Regions from separate parts of the Psychrobacillus sp. NPDC058041 genome, predicted to be linked through region 1. Evidence: riboswitches for the same ligand, from Rfam matches in the RefSeq annotation. Region 1 holds a riboswitch; the other holds the start of a gene.
What was found. Region 1 has a riboswitch for S-adenosylmethionine ahead of mtnK (S-methyl-5-thioribose kinase). Riboswitches for the same ligand answer to the same signal wherever they lie in the genome.
Positions count from the first base shown of each region.

Region 2: linked by a shared signal. The riboswitch ahead of ACFVR1_RS13970 (bifunctional homocysteine S-methyltransferase/methylenetetrahydrofolate reductase) and the one ahead of mtnK (S-methyl-5-thioribose kinase) in region 1 are both predicted to bind S-adenosylmethionine.

Region 1 is NZ_JBHVRO010000007.1:80,426-85,460, forward strand. Features, by position in the region: gene ACFVR1_RS12480 (methylthioribulose 1-phosphate dehydratase) at 1-211, opposite strand, end outside; gene ACFVR1_RS12485 (2-hydroxy-3-keto-5-methylthiopentenyl-1-phosphate phosphatase) at 214-873, opposite strand; gene mtnW (2,3-diketo-5-methylthiopentyl-1-phosphate enolase) at 878-2,092, opposite strand; SAM riboswitch class I at 2,161-2,266, opposite strand; SAM riboswitch class I at 2,442-2,597, shown strand; gene mtnK (S-methyl-5-thioribose kinase) at 2,672-3,862, shown strand; gene mtnA (S-methyl-5-thioribose-1-phosphate isomerase) at 3,859-4,914, shown strand; partial or broken gene ACFVR1_RS12505 (ABC transporter permease) at 4,919-5,035, shown strand, end outside.
Region 2 is NZ_JBHVRO010000008.1:125,106-130,140, forward strand. Features, by position in the region: gene ACFVR1_RS13960 (protoporphyrinogen oxidase) at 1-1,054, shown strand, start outside; gene ACFVR1_RS13965 (nuclease-related domain-containing protein) at 1,178-2,149, shown strand; SAM riboswitch class I at 2,369-2,474, shown strand; gene ACFVR1_RS13970 (bifunctional homocysteine S-methyltransferase/methylenetetrahydrofolate reductase) at 2,551-4,410, shown strand; gene metH (methionine synthase) at 4,391-5,035, shown strand, end outside.

The sequences.
Region 1 (5,035 bases):
TTTCAATTGGATTTCCGCTCTCATTTACAAGTAAAAAATCTTCTTTTGTTCTTTTGTTCTTATCTTTTCCACTAGCTGTTACTAAAAATTCTATTGGATTGCTATTAACTTTTATAGCTAAGTTACCGCTAGTCCCCATAAACCAATCGCGTGCGGCTAATTCATCCTTTATGTCTGCTAATTCTTCCCACTTACTATGGAGAGTTGTCATATTTATACACCTAGCCTCTTATCAATAACATTTATGACATCTTGGAAATTTTCAAACGGTTCATACGAAATATGTAACTCCTCGCATTTTTCAATGAGAAAATCTCGAGCAATGACAATGTCAGCCAATTTGGCTGCTTCAAGATCTGTAATAGAGTCACCAATTACAACGCTTAATGCATCACTTCCCTGAAGCTTACGGATAATAGAAGGCTTACAACAACCGCAACTTTGACTTGTACATTGTTCATCACAGCCATGCGGGTACAGGATTTTAATAGATTCTCCAGAAAAATCCGATTCATTGCAATAAACACCAGAAAATGGTCCGAATTTTTCAAGCATTGGATGGACGAAAAAATCTATTCCACCGCTAACTATATAAAGTGGTATATTGTGTTTTTTTGTATAAGAAACAAATTCAGCAAATCCATCTCGAATTTGTGCTTGTTCTAGCAAATAAGAAATGATCTGATCCTTTAAGGAAACAGGCAAAAGATCAAACATTTCTGCTACACCTTCACGAATAGACTGTCTTTGTCCTAAAATATTTTCCTTAATCGGCAAATATTCAGGAGGAGCAAATTTTTTCATGATAGAGATAATATTGTCTTGGTTCGTAATAGTGCCATCAAAGTCACAAAAGATAACAAGCTTATTCATATTCTTACCCCCATAAATCCAATGCTGTTTTTAATTCGGAGTATTGTTGTGCTGCTTCTTTAAGAGGGATTCCTTCAAGTACAGCCGTCACGGCTTGCCTAAAAGCTAGCCCTCCTCCTGTTGCACCGGCTGGATGACCATGTACTCCTCCGCCAGCATTAATAATGCTATCAAATCCATAATCCTCGATTAATAGAGGGACTAAACCAGGATGAATACCTGCAGATGGAACAGGGAAAGTTCGTTTTACTGTACTTATTTTCGTCAATTCTTCGCCCAATGAAAGTGCAGCTGTTTTTTCAAGCGCAACACTTCCATAAGGTGAAGGGAATAACGAAAAATCTGCCCCCGCATATCGTGTCAATTTTCCAAGTAGAAGTGGAGTTGCAACCCCGTAAAATGAGGAAGAAGTGAATGCCCCACTATAAGCAGGATGAGCCATAAAAGGCAGTTGGATATTATCATCTTCTACTAACTCTTGAAGTACATCCAGTCCATATGCATGAACATTTAATAATAGAGCATCTGCCCCAAGTTCCTTTGCTTTTTGTGCTTTTGCTTTTAATTGGGATGTTCGACCAGATAAATTAACAGCATAAAGAGTCCGATGTCCAGTCTCTTCATACACTTCCTGCAATACTTTTTTTGCAGTTGTAATCCGTTTCTCAAAAGGAGTGAGTGGATTTTCAAAAAGGATTTCATCATCTTTGACGAGATCGACTCCACCGAGTGCTTGATGTCGAAGCTGTTCTGCTAAGTAATGAATATCTCGACCAATTACTCCTTTGAATATACTCATGATAAGTGGACGATTATACACTTCCAGTTGGTCACGGATGCTTTCAATTCCAAACCTTGGTCCGGGAAACTGATCTAAAAGTTCTGGAGAAAATTCTAAATCTAGAAGCTTCACTTCACCATCTAGCGATAGTTTGCCAAATACAGTCGTTAAAATGGCAGGTAAATCAGCTGAGAAGTTTGCATTAGGATAGTTAATTTTTATTTCAGCTTTGATTTGATCTGGTTTTAGCGGATGAAAAGTATGTTCGAATTCATTAATCGAAACAACATGACCTTTATGTTTTTTTAATTGTTCTTGTTCTATCAATGGTAAATCCGTCCAAGATCCTATAGTTAAACCAAGTGCAATACCATCTGCTCTTTTTTCAAAAGAACCTGGCTTCCCATACACCTGATAGAGAGCTGATACTCCACTCATTTGTCATCACATTCCTTTAAAATAAAATAAAAACCTCTTCAAATAAGAAGAGGTTAATGTATAACGACTTCTTATTTCTCAGTCAAATGACTGCAAGAATTAGCACCGTTTCCAATAATCGGACCGGTTGCCGGGTATCATAGGGCTTGTCCCTCCACCTGCTCTAAATAAGAATAATTTATTCAATTGGTTTCACTTTGTATTGTCAAATTAATTACGATTATTTCACGCTCTTAGAAAATTGTCAATACAGTTTTTAGAAAGTTTATTGTATTAAAAAAAGATTGACAGTTCTTTTTTTAATATGTTAGGATTCATTTCAAATAGCATAAAGTTGTATGTAACAGCACTCTTATCAAGAGCAGGCAGAGGGTAATGGCCCTATGAAGCCCAGCAACCGACCGTAATACCGTTGTGAGACGGGGCGCTTTTCGCGCCGAGATGAAAAATCTCGTAAGGCACGGTGCTAATTCCATCAGAAAGGTAACTTTCTGAAAGATAAGAGGCGAGAGTTCTCTTATTCTGCGCCTCTTTCTTTGGAAAGAGGCTTTTTATTTTGTAAGGGAAAGGTAGAGAACAATGACAATAGCTACGAAGAGACAATATGAATCGTTAACTGAAGAGCGTGCGATTTTATATGCAAAAGGACTAAACTTTTTCTCAGAAGACGCTGAGTTAAGTTGCAGTGAAATTGGTGACGGCAATTTGAATTATGTATTTCACATTAAGGAATCTAACGGTGACAAAAGTTTAATCCTCAAACAGGCATTGCCATATGCAAAAGTAGTTGGTGAAAGCTGGCCACTCACATTAAAGCGTGCAATCATTGAAGCAAATGCGTTAAAAAAACAGTTTGAATTTGCAGCGGATCTTGTTCCAGTTGTATATGCTACCGATGAAGAGCTTGCAATTACAGTTATGGAGGATCTATCCCATCTAAAAATTGCACGTGAAGGATTAATCCAACTTGAACCCTATCCAAAGCTCTCGAAGGATATTGGTGAGTATCTTGCTCAAACACTGTTTCACACATCAGATTTTGCATTACATCCATTTGAAAAAAAGAGGTTAGTTTCCGAGTTTTCAAACCCAGAGCTATGTAAAATTACGGAAGAGCTTATTTTTACGGATCCATTTTTTGATCATGAAACAAATGATTTTGAACCTTCGTTAAGAGCAGAGGTTGAGGCAATTTGGAACAATGAAATTTTAAAGCTTGAAGTTGCAAAATTGAAGAGAAGTTTTATGACGGAAGCAGAAGCTTTGCTTCATGGTGATTTACATACGGGAAGTATTTTTGCTAGTGAAACAGAAACGAAGGTAATTGATCCTGAGTTTGCTTTTTATGGTCCTATTGGATTTGATATCGGGATATTTTTAGCAAACTTAATCGTTCAATCTATTACTAGAGAAGCAGAAGCGCGAAATACTATTGTTCAACATATCGAACAAACCTGGGAAGTATTTTCATCGAATTTTTCTATCCTATGGAAATCAAAAGGTATTGAAACATATAAGAATACGAAGGGATTTGAAGAATATGTTTTGGAGAAAGTTTTCCACGATACACTTGGTTTTGCTGGTTGTGAATTAATTCGAAGAACAATTGGTTTAGCTCATGTAAAGGATTTGGATGCGATTGCAGACGAAGAACAACGACTTGATTTCAAAAAACAAGCATTACAAGTAGGAGAGGCACTTATTTTAAAACGTTATGATTTACATTCTATTCAGGCAGTAATCTCGTTATTGGAGGAGAACCACAAATGAGTATTCCGCTATCAATTGAGTGGAACAATGAGGAGCTAAGAATTTTAGATCAGCAGAAGTTACCGCTTGAAATTGAATATGTAACACTAGAAACTCTAAAAGATGTGTATGACGCAATTATCACATTAAAAGTAAGAGGTGCACCTGCCATTGGTATTACAGCTGCATACGGTTTAGCTAAGGCAGCTCAGCACTATGAAACAAATACGTTGGAAGAATTTCAAGAACAACTAAAAAAAGACGCCATGTATTTAGGGGATTCAAGACCTACTGCAGTCAATTTAGTTTGGGCTTTAGAACGTTTACGTAGCACTGTTCAACAGACTGTAACTATACAAGAAGCGAAAAATCGTCTCTTAGAGGAAGCTGTAAATATTTACAAAGAAGATGAAGCTTCATGCCGAAATATTGGAGAATTTGCACTGTCTTTGCTTGGAAACCATACGAGAGTTATGACCATTTGTAACGCAGGATCCATTGCAACCGCGAAATATGGAACTGCACTAGCCCCATTTCATCTAGGAAGCGAACAAGGAAAACAGTTTCAGGTATTCGCTTGTGAAACTAGACCGGTATTTCAAGGTTCACGACTTACCGTTTGGGAACTTCAGCAATCTGGTGTAGATGTCACACTTATAACAGATAGCATGGCTGCGCATACAATCGGTGCAAAAGGTATTGAAGCAATTATTGTTGGCGCAGACCGAATCGTGGCAAACGGCGATACAGCTAATAAAATTGGAACACTTAATTTAGCTTTACTAGCACATGCATTTAACATTCCATTTTATGTTGCTGCTCCTTCCTCTACTTTTGATTTGACGATTCAATACGGTAAGGAAATACGGATTGAAGAGCGTCCAGCAGAAGAAATAACACATGTTGCAGGGAAGCAAGTGGCTCCACCAAATACAAAAGTATTTAATCCTGCTTTCGATGTCACACCAGGCAAATATATTACAGCAATTATTACGGAAAAAGGAATCATTTATCCAGAATACAATAAAAACATTCCTAAAATATTGGGTATAGAAAAAGGAGCGATATCATGAACACATTTTGCTTAACGGTTTAACCATTTTAAATTTACCTTATTATGCATTTGATATTATTAAAGGAGCAGTTTTAGTTACTGCACTTGCGGTTACGTATGTTTACGCAAAAAAGCGATTT
Region 2 (5,035 bases), on a different contig from region 1:
TGAAGAATCTTTGGAAAGTAGCACACTAGTTTCTGATGAAGGTAAAGAAGAAGCATTAAAAGATTTGGATTTGCCGAATGAAAGCTTTACGAAAGAAAGCTCAATCGGATCATTTTTAGAATACTTTTTAGGGAAAGAGCTAGTGGAGAAACAAATAGCTCCAGTGTTGTCCGGTGTTTATTCCGGGAAGCTGGACAAGTTGACTATGGCGTCTACACTGCCTTACTTAATTGATTATAAAAATAAATATGGCAGCATTATTAAAGGTTTAGGTGCCAATAAGGAGCAGTTCCAAGCAGCGGCAAATAAGAAGTTTATCTCCTTTAAGGGTGGCCTCTCAACCTTAATAGATCGAATGGAAGAAGAATTGAGAGACTCGACAATTATTAAAGGAGTTCATACGACGAACATTGTGAGAAATGATGCTATTTATGAAATATCATTTACTAATCATGAATCAATAGAAGCGGACTATGTTGTGCTTGCGACGCCACATAATGTAGCACAAACCTTACTGCAAAATGAAGATTTAGATGTAGATTTTAATAAATTGAAAAACTCATCGCTTATTAGTATTTACTTAGGTTTTGATATTCAAGACGATCAGCTTCCAGCAGAGGGTACTGGTTTTATAGTATCTGAAAATAGCGATGTGAAATGTGATGCGTGCACGTGGACTAGCCGTAAGTGGCAGCATACATCAACAAACAGCAATTTGCTTGTTCGTATGTTTTACAAGAACTCAAATCCTGCGTTTGAAAGCATGAAGCATATGAGTGAGAAAGAACTAGTTCAAGTTGCATTACAGGATATAAAGAAGAGCTTAAAACTAAGCGGTGAACCTAAAATTGTGGAAGTGACGAAATGGAATGACCAAATGCCAAATTACCATTTAGAACATGGCGTAGCAATTAGATCATTAAATGAGAAATTATCTGTTGAGCTACCAAATGTAATACTTGCAGGCTGTTCTTATTATGGTGTTGGTATCGGTGCTTGTATTAAAAATGGAAAAGAAACAGCAGAGATGATTTCTAGAAGAATTTTATTATAGATACATTTTTAGGACCAAAATTCTTTTTTGGTCCTTTTTTTGTAGAGAAAATGAAATTGTCGATGCTTTAGTGTAATTTACATATTTTATGTTTATGATACGATGCGGTTAGGGGGTGTTTAATTGTTAGTAAAAACGCGTTCGGACGAGTATAGTTTTACTGGTTTACAGTTGTTGAACCGCCGTTTGCCCGAAATGCATGAGATGAAAGAATTGATTCATACAAAAATGCATATGGCGAAGGCGGGGATTTATGGGGAAGTTCGTGTGGACGAGGTATTCCAGAAGTACTCATTTCCTTTTCAATATGTAGTGCTCCACGATGTTAGTTTGGAATCGTTTGGTAAGTTTCAGATGGATACAGTGTTTTTAACCCAATATTTCGCAGTGATTTTGGAGAGTAAGAATAAAGGAGGGAAATTGCGTTTTAAACAGAATCCTTCCCAGTTAGAGCGAGAAAATGAGGATGGTAAAGTAGATATATTTGAAAGTCCAGAAGTACAGATTGAACGAAATATATATTTGTTCGATGAATGGTTGCGACTGTACGGGGTAAAGATTCCTATCTACGGTGTAATTGTGTTAACGAATTCTAAAGTAATGATTATGGAGCCATCTACGAAATATACCTGCATTCTCCATCAGACAATACCGGTGTTTTTGCGGAATATTGTTCGTGATAAAGTGTGCTTAGATGTAAATGAGATGCACAAATTAGCAGAAAGAATCGTATCGAGTCATCAATCTAATTTTCCATATCCAATGTGCGAGAGGTGGGGCATCAATCCAAACGATCTTCTGACTGGTGTATATTGTGAGAAGTGTAAAGTGCATGGAATGGTAAAAAAGAAAAATGGCTGGAACTGTTTACGTTGCGGCCATGTGGATCGACTTGCCCATGAAAAAGCGATCTATGAGTGGTTTGTGCTAGTTGGGAAAAGCATTAATAATCGGCAATGCAAAAGATTTCTACATTTAAATTCTCCACAATCTGCATTGAGAGTTTTAAAATCAATGAATTTAATAACAAGTGGCAATTCAAAAAATACGATTTATAAGTGGGATTGGAAAGAGATTGCATCAAGGAAAACGTGAAACGGTCGAATAAGTGCCATTATCGGTTGAATCTAAGTGATAATCGGTCGAATAATAGTAAACATCGGTCGAATATGTGAAATAATCGGTCGAAAACTACCAAACATCGGTCGAATACTTGATAGACCCACCCGAAGTGTCAAGAAAATTCAAAACATGCCTTGACGCTTTAGTGCAATAAAGGTACTATATGTCTAACATAAAAAACTGAATAGTGAATTCTTATCAAGAGAAGCCGAGGGACTGGCCCTAGGACGCTTCAGCAACCAGCCGTAATGGTCAGGTGCTAAATCCAGCAGACTTGTATAAGTCTGAAAGATGAGAAGGGACGAATATTACATAATCGTAAAGCCTTCTTTTCATGGAAGGCTTTTTTTGTATTTTAGAGAGGAAGAGTGCGAATGGGATTACTAGAGAAACTACAAACTAATATGCTAACTGCAGACGGAGCAATGGGGACACTGCTTTATTCATATGGAATAGATTATTGTAATGAGGAATTAAATATACAAAAGCCTGAAATTATTGAGAAGATTCATCGAGATTATATTGTCGCTGGAGCAGATATTATCCAAACGAATACATACGGTGCGAATGCGATTAAATTAGCAAGGTACGGATTAGAAAATCAAATGAAAGAAATCAATGAAGCGGCGATTCATATTGCAAAAAGAGCTGCTGCACCAGGTGAACAATTTGTGCTTGGTACGATTGGGGGGATACGTGGTATTCGGAAGAGTGATGCTTCTATGAATGAAATCATCGCAACACTTAACCAACAAGCTAGCCACCTCTTATCCGGCACCCCAGATGGGCTACTACTCGAAACCTATTATGATTTTGAAGAGCTTATGGCATCGGTCACGCATTTACGTAAAATGACGGAAACACCAATCATTGCTCAAGTATCAATGCATGAACCTGGAATTTTGCAAAACGGCTTATCACTAAATGATGCATTACATCAGCTTGAATCAATAGGAGCAGATATCGTTGGAGTTAATTGTCGTCTCGGACCGCATCATACGATTCAAGCATTTGAGGGAGTAACACTTCCTAAAAAAGCATTTCTTTCCGCTTATCCGAATGCGAGCTTGCTCGATATGGAGGATGGACGTATTGTGTACGAATCGGAAGCGGATTATTTTGGGAGGGCAGCGTTATATCTTCGTGATGCGGGTGTTCGACTGATAGGTGGATGTTGTGGGACTACTCCAAAACATATAGAAGCAGTGAAAAAAAGAATTGCCAACTTACCACCAATTACAAATAAAACAGTCACACCTAAAAAGCAGATAATCATTCAAGAACCAGAGCCAACAATCAATAAACCTCTACATGAAAAAGCGAGAACGGAAAGAACAGTTATTGTGGAACTGGATACCCCGCGTCATTTGGACACGACCACTTTCATAGAGGGAGCGGAAAAACTATATGCTGCTGGAATTGATGCGGTCACAATGGCGGATAATTCACTTGCCTCGCCGCGAATTAGTAATATGGCAATGGGATCAATGCTGAAATTACAAAACAATATACGTCCACTTGCACATATTACTTGTCGTGATCGCAACTTAATTGGCTTGCAATCTCATTTAATGGGTCTTGATGCGCTTGGAATTCATGATATTTTAGCAGTAACTGGAGATCCAACAAAAATTGGAGACTTTCCAGGAGCTACAAGCGTTTATGACGTATCGAGTTTAGAATTACTTCAATTAATTAAACAGTTAAATGAAGGTATTTCATTTTCAGGAAAATCTCTTCGAAAAAAAGCAAACTTCTCTGTAGCAGCAGCATTCAATCCGAACGTTCGCGTGCTCGATCGCGCAGTAAAGCGTCTAGAGAAAAAAATCGAGTGCGGAGCTGACTATTTCATCACGCAACCAGTCTATACAAAAGAAAAAATTCAAGAAATATATGAAGCAACAAAACATTTGTCCACACCAATTTTCATCGGTATTATGCCACTGACAAACAGTCGAAATTCGGAGTTCTTGCACAATGAAGTGCCTGGTATCAAATTATCAGATGAAGTGCTCGAACGTATGCGTGCTTGTGGAGAAGATAAAGAGCGTTCTACAGCAGAAGGCATACAAATTGCAAAAGAACTGATTGATACTGCAGCCGAATTATTTAACGGAATTTACATCATTACGCCGTTTTTCCGTTGTGATATGTCACTGGAATTAATTCAACATATTAAAGAGATTGATGAAAAGAAAGTGAGAGAAACCAGCTATGTCCAAACATCTAATTGAAAAACAGCTTCAAAATAGAATACTTATTATTGATGGTGCAATGGGTACGATGATACAAAATGCGAATCTTTCTCCAGAAGATTTTGGTGGGGAAGAATATGAAGGTTGTAATGAGTATTTGAACATTGTGAACCCAAATGTCATCGAGCGAATTCATCGTGAATATTTAGGGGCAGGTGCTGATATCATTTGCACAAATACATTTGGCGGAACGCCAGTTGTGTTGAATGAATATGATCTTGGAAACGAAGCATATGAAATTAATTTCCGAGCAGCGCAAATTGCCAAAAATTGCACTGCTGCATTCTCTACACCTGAATGGCCACGTTTTGTAGCAGGAGCAATTGGACCGACAACCAAAACATTATCTGTTACGGGCGGTATTACGTTTGATGAATTAACGTATGACTTTTACGTGCAAGCAAGAGCTTTAGTCGAAGGCGGATCGGATGTAATCTTACTTGAAACGAGTCAAGATATGTTGAACGTAAAGGCGGCAACTATTGGAATAAAAAAAGCGTTAAGCGAAACAGGCAAAGAACTTCCGATAATGATTTCAGGAACAATCGAGCCAATGGGTACGACACTTGCTGGCCAAAGCATTGAAGCATTCTACATTTCCATT